One region of the Streptomyces sp. NPDC058964 genome, then DNA from elsewhere that is predicted to be linked to it. Evidence: riboswitches for the same ligand, from Rfam matches in the RefSeq annotation. Region 1 holds a riboswitch; the other holds the start of a gene.
What was found. A riboswitch is a leader RNA that binds a small molecule or an ion and turns the genes downstream of it on or off. The one in region 1 is predicted to bind thiamine pyrophosphate.
Positions count from the first base shown of each region.

Region 1 (6,494 bases):
AGAGATCTTCATCGAGGACAGCATCAGGCCCGAAGCAGCACACAGGACCGACTGACCTGCCGACTACAGGTCAAGGAGCCGTTCGCCCGCTGCGGGAGACCGGCCCTCCTCCAGCCAGTGGAGGCAGATCCGCAAGTCGGCGGACGACGCTCCCTCAGCCGCTGTACCACGGAACCGCTCTGCGACTCCTTGGCTAAGCCTCATCGACCGGTGAGCCAGCCCACCAAATCGTAGACAGCCAGGCAGTAGGGGTCGTGGACGTCCTTCCGCAGGCGCTCGATCTCCCCCATCTCCAGCAACATCGGCAGGACGGCTTGCGCCCCTGTCGCGCCGGCGACAACGGAGCCCTCTTCGTCTCGAAGGGGAAGGTCGAAACCGGACGGCAGAGTGTCCTGTGATGCAGGCGTGTCCAGGTAGAGACGGCATGTTGCCTGATCGAGAAGCATGAAGCCACGTAGGCGCAGCTCTGCGGGCTCGTCAGACTCTGAGGGGATGGAAAAGGCTGCCCCCGCAGCAAGCAGTGCATCCGAGAGATGGAACTGCGGCTGGGCGACAAAGGCATGAACGGTGGCAGAGGCGTCGATCACGGGGATCCCGAAGGCGTCGCGCGGTGCCTGCTCGACGTCTTGTTCGGAGCAGCCAGCCAGGGCACTTCGCAGAGCAGCCGCCAGGTCCCCGGAGGGGATGTTTGCGCCCTCTGGGTCCGTCAGCGGCATGTCGAAGGCAACTGACGCATCCAGTCGCTGTCCATCCCACAGAACCACGCGGCCGACACCGCGTCGATCCGGGGCATTCACCACACCACGGACGAGCCAGACTTTCTCTTCAAGGGCGATCGCCGAGACGCGGCTCAGCATTTCGTGAGCCAGGTGCGCCTGCAGATCGGAAAGGCCCGTCTCATCCCACATCATCGAGTGCTCCGTCACACCCGGTTCAACGCGTCAGGGCACCTGTTGTGTCCCTGGCAGAAGGCTGTAATCACGCCATCCGCCAGTCCCCACACAGCAGGACAGCCCGCGACTCTGCCCTGAGACGCGGGCTGCTCTGTCGGACTTCGGCTATTCCGCCAGTGGCAGGTACACCCTGTTCCCGCTCGCCGCGAACTCCTTCGACTTCTGGAGCATCCCCTCGGCGATCTCGTCGGGAGACGCCCCCTCAGCCGCCGCGCCACCGAACCGCTCTGTGATGCTTTGGCTAATCTTCATCGAGCAGAACTTGGGCCCGCACATGGAGCAGAAGTGGGCCGTCTTGGCGGGTTCGGCCGGGAGGGTCTCGTCGTGGAACTCCCTTGCCGTGTCCGGGTCCAGGGCGAGGTTGAACTGGTCCTCCCATCGGAACTCGAAACGCGCGTCGGACAGCGCGTCGTCCCACTCCTGCGCACCTGGGTGCCCCTTGGCGAGGTCGGCCGCGTGGGCGGCGATCTTGTAGGTGATGACGCCGGTCTTGACGTCGTCCCGGTTGGGCAGGCCCAAGTGTTCCTTGGGCGTGACGTAGCAGAGCATGGCCGTGCCCCACCAGGCGATCATCGCGGCACCGATGCCGGAAGTGATGTGGTCGTACGCCGGCGCGACGTCCGTGGTCAGCGGGCCGAGCGTATAGAACGGAGCTTCATCGCAGATCTCCTGCTGAAGGTCGATGTTCTCCTTGATCTTGTGCATCGGGACATGCCCCGGGCCCTCGATCATGGTCTGCACGTTGCAACGCTTCGCGATCCGGTTGAGTTCCCCGAGTGTGCGCAACTCGGCGAACTGCGCTTCGTCGTTGGCGTCAGCGATCGAGCCCGGCCGCAGGCCGTCGCCCAGCGAGTAGGTGACGTCGTAGGCGGCGAGGATCTCGCAGAGTTCCTCGAAGTTCTCGTACAGGAACGACTCCTTGTGGTGCGCGAGGCACCAGGCCGCCATGATCGAACCGCCGCGCGAGACGATTCCCGTCTTGCGGTTCGCGGTGAGCGGGACGTACGGCAGCCGGACGCCCGCGTGGACCGTCATGTAGTCCACGCCCTGCTCGGCCTGCTCGATGACCGTGTCCTTGTAGATGTCCCAGGTGAGTTCCTCGGCCCTGCCGTCGACCTTCTCCAGAGCCTGGTAGAGCGGCACCGTGCCGATGGGGACGGGGGAGTTGCGCAGCACCCATTCGCGGGTGGTGTGGATGTTGCGGCCGGTGGACAGGTCCATGACCGTGTCGGCGCCCCACCGGGTCGCCCAGGTCATCTTCTCGACCTCCTCCTCGATGGAGGACGTCACCGCCGAGTTGCCGATGTTGGCGTTGACCTTCACCAGGAACCGCTTGCCGATGATCATCGGCTCGATCTCGGGGTGGTTGACGTTGGCAGGCAGCACGGCCCGGCCCGCCGCGATCTCGTCGCGGACCACCTCGGGAGACACGTTCTCGCGGACGGCCACGAACTCCATCTCCGGTGTGATCTCGCCCCGGCGCGCATACGCCAGCTGCGTGACCGCCCGGCCGTCGCGGCTGCGGCGGGGCTGACGGGGCCGCCCCGGGAACACCGCGTCGAGGTTGCGCAGGCCTCCACGCGGAGAGGTGTGCTTGATCCCGTCGTCCTCGGGGCGGACGGGACGCCCCGCGTACTCCTCGGTGTCGCCGCGGGCGATGATCCAGTTCTCCCGCAGCGGCGGCAGGCCCCTGCGGACGTCGGTCTCGACTAGGGGATCGGTGTACGGGCCGGAGGTGTCGTACAGCGTGACCGACTGCCCGTTGGTGAGGTGCACCTGACGGACCGGCACACGCATGTCGGGGCGTGAGCCCTCGACATACCCCTTGTGCCAGCCGATGGACTTCCCGGCCTCCCCGCTCGTCGCAGCGGTCGCGTTTGCGCTGGCCGCGTTCTGCGTGGAGGCAGGCGTGCGTGCGTCCTTGTTGGTCATGAGACCTACTCCCTACGCCGGCATTACCCGGTAACAGGTTCGGCGGTCGGCGCAGCAGATTCCGTCTCGGTCGATGTTTCGTGTGAAACACCATGTGTTCCACGTGAAACATCGTGAATACGGAGGTCAGCGCCCTCTCAGCCCGGTGCTCCGAGCTCCCGCGTGTGCAAAGGTGCCTCCACGCTAGCGTCAATTCAGGCGCGGTGAACAGAGGACCCCCCGCCGTTCTTGCGACGATCGATCGGTGACCACGATGCAGCAGTATCCGTACCCGCCACCCGAGCCGCCGGGCGAACCCGGCTCGCGGCCAGGCGACGGACACGGCACCGAAGGCCACGGTCTCGGTGACGAGAACGGCCACGGGCACGACCACGGGCACGCTCACAGACGGAGCCACGGGCGCAGGCAAGGGGGCGAGGAACCGCACGGCCAGGGACATCGGCAAGGGCACGGCCCCGTCTCCGGCAGCGGCCACGGCCACTCGCACAGTCACGGCCCCGCCGCCCCCGTTTCCAAGCATCTGCGCAAGGTGATCGCGGCCATCCTGATCCCGTTCACCGCGGCGGTCGTGGTCGGACTCGTGGTCCTCTGGCCCGGCGGGGCCCCGTCCCACGCGCGCACCGGGGTCGGCTTCGACCGGCAGACGCAGCAGGCCACCGTCACCAAGGTGGTCGAGGTGAGCTGCAAGTCGGTCAACGCCTCGGGGCAGGCCCGGGCCGGTGACGCCTCCACGGCCCAGGGAGACTCCGCGCAACAGGGGACGAACGGCACCTGCAAGAAGGCGACGATCCGAGTCGACACCGGCAGGGACAAGGGCCGCACATTCACGGAGATCGTCCAGCCGGACCAGTCCCGGCAGCTGCACGAGGGCGAGAGGGTCGTGGTCGCCTACGAGCCCTCGGCGCCGAAGGATCTGCAGTACTCGGTCGCCGACGTGAACCGGAAGTTCCCGATGGCCCTGCTGGCCGGCGTCTTCGCGCTCGCCGTCGTGGTGGTGGGCCGCCTGCGTGGCCTCATGGCGCTGGTCGCACTGACCGTCAGTTTCCTGGTGCTGACCCTCTTCATCCTGCCCGCGATCCTGCAGGGTTCGAACCCGCTGGTCGTGGCGGTGGTGGGGTCGAGTGCCATCATGCTCATCGCGCTCTACATGTGCCACGGCCTCTCGGCTCGCACATCGGTCGCGGTGCTCGGCACGCTGGTCTCACTGCTGCTGATCGGCATCCTGGGCTCGGAGTTCATCGACTGGGCGGCGCTGACCGGCAACACGGACGACAACACCGGCCTGATCCACGGGCTGTATCCGTCGATCGACATGAGCGGACTGCTGCTGGCCGGCGTCATCATCGGTTCGCTCGGCGTCCTGGACGACGTGACGGTCACCCAGACCTCGGCCGTCTGGGAGCTGCACGAGGCCAATCCGTCAATGGGCCGGCGCGGGCTGTACCGGGCGGGCATCCGCATCGGCCGCGACCACATCGCGTCCGTCGTCAACACGCTCGTCCTCGCCTACGCCGGTGCCGCGCTGCCGCTGCTGCTGCTCTTCTCGATCGCTCAGAGCAGCGTGACAAGCGTCGCGAACAGCGAGCTCGTGGCGGAGGAGATCGTGCGCACCCTGGTGGGTTCGATCGGCCTGGTCGCCTCGGTGCCGGTCACCACGGCCCTCGCCGCCCTGGTGGTGTCCGCCGACCGGCCGGGGCCCACGACGGGCAGGTCCGCCGCGGCCCCGCCGGTCGCGGCTCACGGCGGGAGGGGCCGGCGTCGCAAGAGGTGACGTTCGGCGGAGCGAGTGGCATACGAGGAGAAGCGTTACTGCGCCGCCCCACGCGGCGCGGTGGAAACCCCTGCCCGGTCGCCGTGCCGCCTCAGCCGGCGCTCTGCTCCTCGGCCAGGATGCGGTCCAGAGCCTCCTCGAGATGGGCGTCGAAATCGGCGAGCGCCCCTTCCTGACCGAGCGGCACCAGCTTGTCCGTACGGTCGAGGAAAGCCACCAGCGGCGGTGCCGAGGAACGGAACACCGCCTGGTCGCCACCGACCTGAAGCCGGATCAGCACCTCACCGAGCACGTCCGCGTCGGCGGGCGCGATGTGCACATCGCCGTCGCCGCAGGGCCGGCCCACCCCGTCGATCAGCAACTCACGGCCGAAGGCCCAGGTCACCGGTGCGTCTCCGGGCAGATGGAAGGTCAGCCGCACGGCATAGGGATCGCAGGTCTCGTAGCGCAGTTCCACCGGAATACGGAAGGAGAGCTCCTCGGACACGAGAAAGCTCATCATGACCTCTGCCTGCACGGACTCGCGCATCGCCTACCCCGTCTTATGACCTTATGACACCGACTGGCCGGGATTGATCCCTCTGACACTGGGGAAATCTTGCAGAAAGTACATGAGAGATCACAAGGAGTGAGTTTTCAGATACTGATAGAGATCGCGAGCGCCCCGAGCTGCAGTCCGACCTCGTGCTGCAGCTGCCGGGCCGCGGGCAGCAGCCGATTCGCCTGGTGAGCGGGCAGGGAGATGGCCATCGTGGCCGCCGTGGTGCCGACCGTGATCGGAATCGCCGCACAGACCGTTCCCAGTGCGTACTCCTGGCGTTCCGTGACCACTTCCATCCGGCGCAACCCGTTCAGGCGCCGGAGCAGGCTCGGGCTGTCACGCACGGTGTACGGGGTGATGGACTGCACGGGGTAGCGGTCGAGGTGATCGCGGCGGGCACCCTCGTCCATCTGGGACAGCAGGCACTGACCGATGGCGTGCGCGTGCCCGGTCTCGCGGAAGTCGGCCCACTCCTCGACCGCCGGGTTGCCCGGGGTGTCGGAGACGCACATGATCTCGATCTCGCCGTTCCGGTACATCGCGTAGTACACCGGTGCCCCGATGGAATCGCGCCATTGCGCGAGCGTGGCGGCGACCGTGCTGCGACGTTTCTGCTCCGCTCCGCTGCTGCCCAGCCGCTCGGCCGCCTCGCCGAGGAAGAACAGACCCTTGTCGCGGCGTAGATAGCCCTCGTGCACCAGGGTCCGCAGCAGGTGGTACGCCGTGGGGAGCGCGAGACCCGTCTCGCGGGCCAGTTGCTTGGCGGGAGCGCCGTACTCGTGCTCGGCGACCGATTCCAGCAGGCGCATCGCCCGCTGGACGGATCCGATGAGGGTGGCCGAATGAGGCTGCTCGGGAACCGCCGCGGAGGTCCGGCGCTGTGCGGGAGACGCGGAGGAGCGCGGCTGCACGGGGGGTGCGAGCGGTACTGCGGTTGCGGTGTCAGCCGTGGCCAAGGGTTACTCCCGAAGCGCGAGGGGGCAGCCCGTGCGAACCAGCACGGGTGGGGTGTACGCCGCCCGCGGGGCTGGACCCCGCGTCGAATTCCGGACTTTAACCGTCTGCCACCGCTCTCGGACGACGTGCCCGGAAAACTTCCCTCGCGCGAGGGAACCGGTGATTCCTGTTACCGTCACCGGTTTCCCACGGCGCTCACCAGTCGCTGCGCGACGAGGAGCCCGCCATGAACTTCCGCACGATGTAGATCAGTCCGCCGACCAGTGCCACGAAGACCAGCGCCTTGAAGAGCAGACCGATCACGAACCCGACCACATTGGCTATCAGGCCGCCGAACAGG
Region 1 covers NZ_JBHYKH010000204.1:321-6,814, forward strand. The annotation lists partial or broken gene ACFW2E_RS23975 (thiamine biosynthesis protein ThiC) at 1-21, opposite strand, end outside; gene ACFW2E_RS23980 (hypothetical protein) at 201-911, opposite strand; gene thiC (phosphomethylpyrimidine synthase ThiC) at 1,059-2,885, opposite strand; TPP riboswitch at 2,878-3,057, opposite strand; gene ACFW2E_RS23990 (YibE/F family protein) at 3,130-4,656, shown strand; gene ACFW2E_RS23995 (SsgA family sporulation/cell division regulator) at 4,748-5,185, opposite strand; gene ACFW2E_RS24000 (IclR family transcriptional regulator) at 5,293-6,153, opposite strand; gene ACFW2E_RS24005 (DUF5326 family protein) at 6,350-6,494, opposite strand, start outside.

Region 2 (4,937 bases), on a different contig from region 1:
TGCTCGACAGAGTTGCTCTGCCTATTGAGCGATGGGAATGACCTCCACATCAACATCAGCGTTTTCTAGCGCGTTAATGGCTCTCATGAGTGCCACCTGGGAAAAGGTGAAAAGGTTTCCCCTGGATACTGTTGCGTCATCCTTGATGGCAATGCCGTAGATTAGCTTTTTCGGCTTCACGTTTGGATCGAAAGCGTGAGTGTTGCTCCGCTGCCTGATGCGAGCCAGAAGTTTGACTCTCGCTTCTCGGTCAGCCCTCAGTGCTTCAATAGACGTCCACCCTTGGGCAAACAGATGACTTAGCGGGGCTGAGCTAGAAGCCCTCTTGACGTGTATCAGTTCATTGTTCGGTCCGATTATGTCGCAGGCCTCGATTCCGTAGGGGTGTTGTTTCGTATGGATCTTCTTCCGGTCGAGGCAGACGGCGCCACCTGGGATGGCTTTTGCGGCCTCCCGATTGTAGTCCTCTTCTTCCGCCCAGCGACTGTCCCACTTGGGTAGCTGAATCGATGCGGGGCGGGCAAATACCTCATCGAGTCGATTGTGAAGAAAGTCGAGATAGTTGTCCCCCACCTCGAACCAACGCCCTTGGTGATAGAAGTAGTGTCCGGCGTCTAGTCCTGCCTCAAACGCTAGCCACTTGTGCGCTTTAACTTGCCTACTGACCTTGTCCCGACCATCAGCGTCAGAGCACATCTGGATGTAGCCAGATCGCAGGGCGTCCAGCCGCTCACCAAGAGGAAGGTCCTCCACGCGCTCCAAGACATCTGAGATGCTCAGCTCTTCGATAACCTCGAAACGCTCCGAGGCGATCTTGATGCGATACGAATTCGTCCCATGTTCATGCTCTTCGCACTCTGCAGGAAGTGTCAGAGCCAACGGTCCTCGGTCCGCGGAGCCCAGCGCTTGGGACAGTTTAATTTCCAGCTTGCTGACCTGTTTATTGGTCGATTTGAGCGATCGGATCTGGTCAATAAACCCCAACTCGGGTACAGGAGATGAGGTTTGGGTGATTCTCGTTACCTCGTGTAGGTCTCCGATGAGGTCCGCAGGCTTTACACCCAGTGGTATTTTTAGGGAGTCGGCGGCCGCTATGCCCACCTTCTTTGGTTTGTCCCTATTGAAAGTCATTGACGCTTTTTCGAGGGTTCCTGCGAGTCGGCTGACTATTTCTCCATAGGATTCGATCCCGAACCCTCGAATCGACTGTCCGCCGGGTACGGTGCTACGGTCCACCCTCGCTCGACTGTCAAGAATGTTGCGTGTTACCTGCCGAATGAGTTCCGGCTCAATGGATCGAATTGAGAACGAAAGTCCAAATCCGGAGTCTATTCGAGACGGGTCGATAAGTAGGTGCCCCATGCCAAAAGTTAGGGCGTATGGCCCCCCTGATACTCCTATCACGATGGCTCCGGCTGCGGCGCGGTTTGATATTTCCGCATCTTTTCCCGTAAGTGACTTGAAGGTGGCACTCCAGTCCGCCCGGTCCTTCTTGCCTACGATTCCCCAAATCGCTATGGCGGGAACTCCATCAATTTCGGTTGATTCGACAGTGAAGTCGTCATGGCTCGCGTAGTAATCGGCGAGCGATTCTCGAAGTCCGGCGTCACTGGAATCCGTATCGATGAGTCGGTACAGAGTGGATCGCCTTGCTTTGCCACTCGAGTCATCTGATGCATCGACCATGGGTCCCCACCCCTCGAATCGGATGTCCAGAATCAGGGATCGTACATTCGAGGTCATGGTTTGACACTCGAACAAGCAAATCGAACGAATTGTGGTCAGTGGTGAGCAGACCTGAACCGTCGTCTGTTGGCCCGAAGTCGTCGTGCATGGGCGCTCTGGTGCCGGCTTGTGGAACGACCTAGCGTGGCTGCACATGGGGAGGGCTAAGAAGAACAAGCCGCGCCGCAGACGGGGCAGCACCGCCGAAGCGCAGGCGTCAGGATCTGTGTACTTCTGCGGTGTCGAAGGCGTCGTGATCAGGCAGGCGCGTCGTGGCGAGGGGCAGCGAGTGTTGGAGCTGCTGTCGACAATCGACACCGAGTACGACGATCTCGACTATGCGGTGCAGCACATCGACGCGGGGACCTATGCCTCGTCCGGAGCGGGTCTACGTCGTGCCCTGGTCGCCGAGGCACAGGGTGACCCCGGACTTGTTGGGGCACTCCTCGCCCTGCCTCCCGCGAGCCTGTTGCGACGGTTACAGATGGCGGAGGCTCCTCGGTCTGTGGTCAGCGGCGTGGCTCGTTCCATTGCGAAACTCAAGGCCGTCGCCGTTGCGCCTGAGAGACGTGGCGACAGAATCGGTGAGGCGCTGGTGAGGGCCTTCGTTGACGAGTACAGCGCCGCCGACTACGAGGTGCTGTACGCCCAGGTGGACGTCGACAAGCCGGCTCTCGCGCGCTGGTACGGCCGACTGGGGTTCGAGGCCCTCGGCGAAGGTGCTCCGCTCCGTCTTGATCCGCAGGGGAAGGTCGCTATCTACCCTGTCGGGGCCGAGCAGCTCGTGGTGCGGGTCTTGACCTAGGCCGACTACCTGCATCGATGCCCTCGCAGAGTGCCTGTCCTCGGGCCGTCTCTGGGCCGTCCAAGAAGACCTGCTGACAGCCGAGGACGACCAGCAACGACCACCATGGAGACCTTGGGCCCCAGGTCACTCCATTCGATCTGCGACACTGATAGGGCCATGCCTAAGCCCGGAGAACTCACTTTCGTAGCCCCGCGCGGAGCCAAGCTGCCGCCGCGGCATCTCGCCGACCTGTCGCCCGCCGAGCGCAAGGAGGCCGTCGCCGCGGTCGGTGAGAAGCCGTTCCGTGCCAAGCAGCTCTCGCAGCACTACTTCGCGCGGTACGCGCACGACCCGGAGCAGTGGACCGACATTCCCGCCGGTTCGCGCGCCAAGCTGCGGGAGGCGCTGCTTCCCGAGCTGATGACGGTCGTGCGGCACCTGTCCACCGACCAGGGCACGACCCGCAAGACGCTGTGGCGGCTGTTCGACGGGACGCTCGTCGAGTCGGTGCTGATGCGCTACCCGGACCGGGTGACGATGTGCATCAGCTCGCAGGCGGGATGCGGTATGAACTGCCCGTTCTGCGCCACGGGGCAGGCGGGGCTCGACCGTAACCTGTCGACCGCCGAGATCGTGCACCAGATCGTGGACGGCATGCGCGCGCTGCGCGACGGCGAGGTGCCCGGCGGCCCGGCCCGGCTGTCGAACATCGTCTTCATGGGCATGGGCGAGCCGCTCGCCAACTACAAGCGGGTCGTGGGGGCCATCCGGGCGCTCACCGATCCGGAGCCGGACGGGCTCGGGCTGTCGCAGCGCGGCATCACCGTGTCCACCGTCGGGCTCGTGCCTGCCATCCACCGGTTCTCCGACGAGGGCTTCAAGTGCCGCCTCGCGATCTCGCTGCACGCTCCGGACGACGAGCTGCGCGACACCCTGGTCCCCGTGAACACGCGGTGGAAGGTGCGCGAGGTGCTCGACGCGGGGTTCGAGTACGCCGCGAAGTCCGGGCGCCGGCTGTCCATCGAGTACGCGCTGATCCGGGACATCAACGACCAGGCCTGGCGCGGCGACCGGCTCGGTCGGCTGCTCAAGGGCAAGCCCGTCCACGTCAACCTCATCCCGCTGAACCCGACACCGGGGTCCAAGTGGACCGCCTCGCGGCCTGAGGACGAGAAGGCGTTCGTCGAGGCCATCGCGGCGCACGGGGTACCGGTTACCATCCGGGACACCCGAGGTCAGGAGATCGACGGTGCCTGTGGTCAGCTCGCGGCCAGCGAGCGGTAACCTGACCGGGTCAGTACATCTTCATATTCCGACAGGGGAGCGCCACAGCGCTGAGAGTGCGGCAACCGGGCCGCAGACCCTCTGAACCTCGCCCAGGTCATTCTGGGTAGGAAGTTCGGTCATCACTCAAGCTGTTGCGCCCTGCCCGGGCCCCGGTGGAGTCCTCCACGGGTCCTGGGCGGGGCCGCGTCTCTTCCTGGTCACCCCCAGGAGGAATCCAGTGCACAACAAGACCCTCGTGGCCGTCGCCACCGGGATCGGTCTGCTCGCGCTGTCCGCGTGCGGATCGTCCGGCGGCGCGGGAGCGGCGGAATCCAAGACCGTCACCCTCGTCAGCCACGACTCGTGGGCCGTCTCGAAGAACGTGCTCAAGGACTTCGAGAAGCAGTCCGGCTACAAGGTCAAGGTCCTCAACGACGGCGACGCGGGCCAGGCCGTCAACAAGGCGATCCTGACCAAGGACAACCCGCAGGGTGACGTCTTCTTCGGCGTCGACAACACCCTGCTGTCGCGCGCCCTCGACAACGGGCTGTTCCAGCCGTACGAGGTCAAGGGCTCCGACCTGGTCCTGCCCCGGTACCGGGTCGACCAGGCCAAGCACCGCGTCACGCCGATCGACTCCGGCGACATCTGCGTCAACTACGACAAGGCGTACTTCAGCAAGCACAAGCTGACCCCGCCGCAGTCCTTCGACGACCTGGTCAAGCCCGAGTACAAGAACCTCCTCGTCACCGAGAACGCGTCCACGTCCTCGCCCGGCCTCGGCTTCCTGCTCGGCAGCGCCGCCAAGTACGGCGATGGGGGTTGGCAGGACTACTGGAAGAAGCTGAAGGCCAACGGCGTCAAGGTCGTCGACGGCTGGGAGCAGGCGTACAACGAGGAGTTCTCCGGTTCGGCCGGCGGCAGGAAGGCGCACGGCGACCGGCCGCTCGTCGTGTCCTACGCCTCCTCCCCGCCCGCCGAGGTCATCTACGCGAGCCCGAAGCCCGACTCGGCCCCGACCGGGGTGTCGTACGGCACCTGCTTCCGGCAGACCGAGTACGCGGGGCTGCTGAGCAACGCGAAGAACACCAAGGGCGGCAAGGCGTTCCTCGACTTCCTGCTCACCAAGGAGTTCCAGGAGGACATGCCGCTGAAGATG
Region 2 covers NZ_JBHYKH010000368.1:34-4,970, forward strand. The annotation lists gene ACFW2E_RS33280 (DUF6119 family protein) at 22-1,743, opposite strand; gene ACFW2E_RS33285 (GNAT family N-acetyltransferase) at 1,880-2,530, shown strand; gene rlmN (23S rRNA (adenine(2503)-C(2))-methyltransferase RlmN) at 2,690-3,796, shown strand; TPP riboswitch at 3,820-3,927, shown strand; gene ACFW2E_RS33295 (thiamine ABC transporter substrate binding subunit) at 4,017-4,937, shown strand, end outside.
Region 2: it holds a riboswitch for thiamine pyrophosphate, as region 1 does, so the genes downstream of both, ACFW2E_RS33295 (thiamine ABC transporter substrate binding subunit) here and thiC (phosphomethylpyrimidine synthase ThiC) in region 1, are expected to answer to the same signal.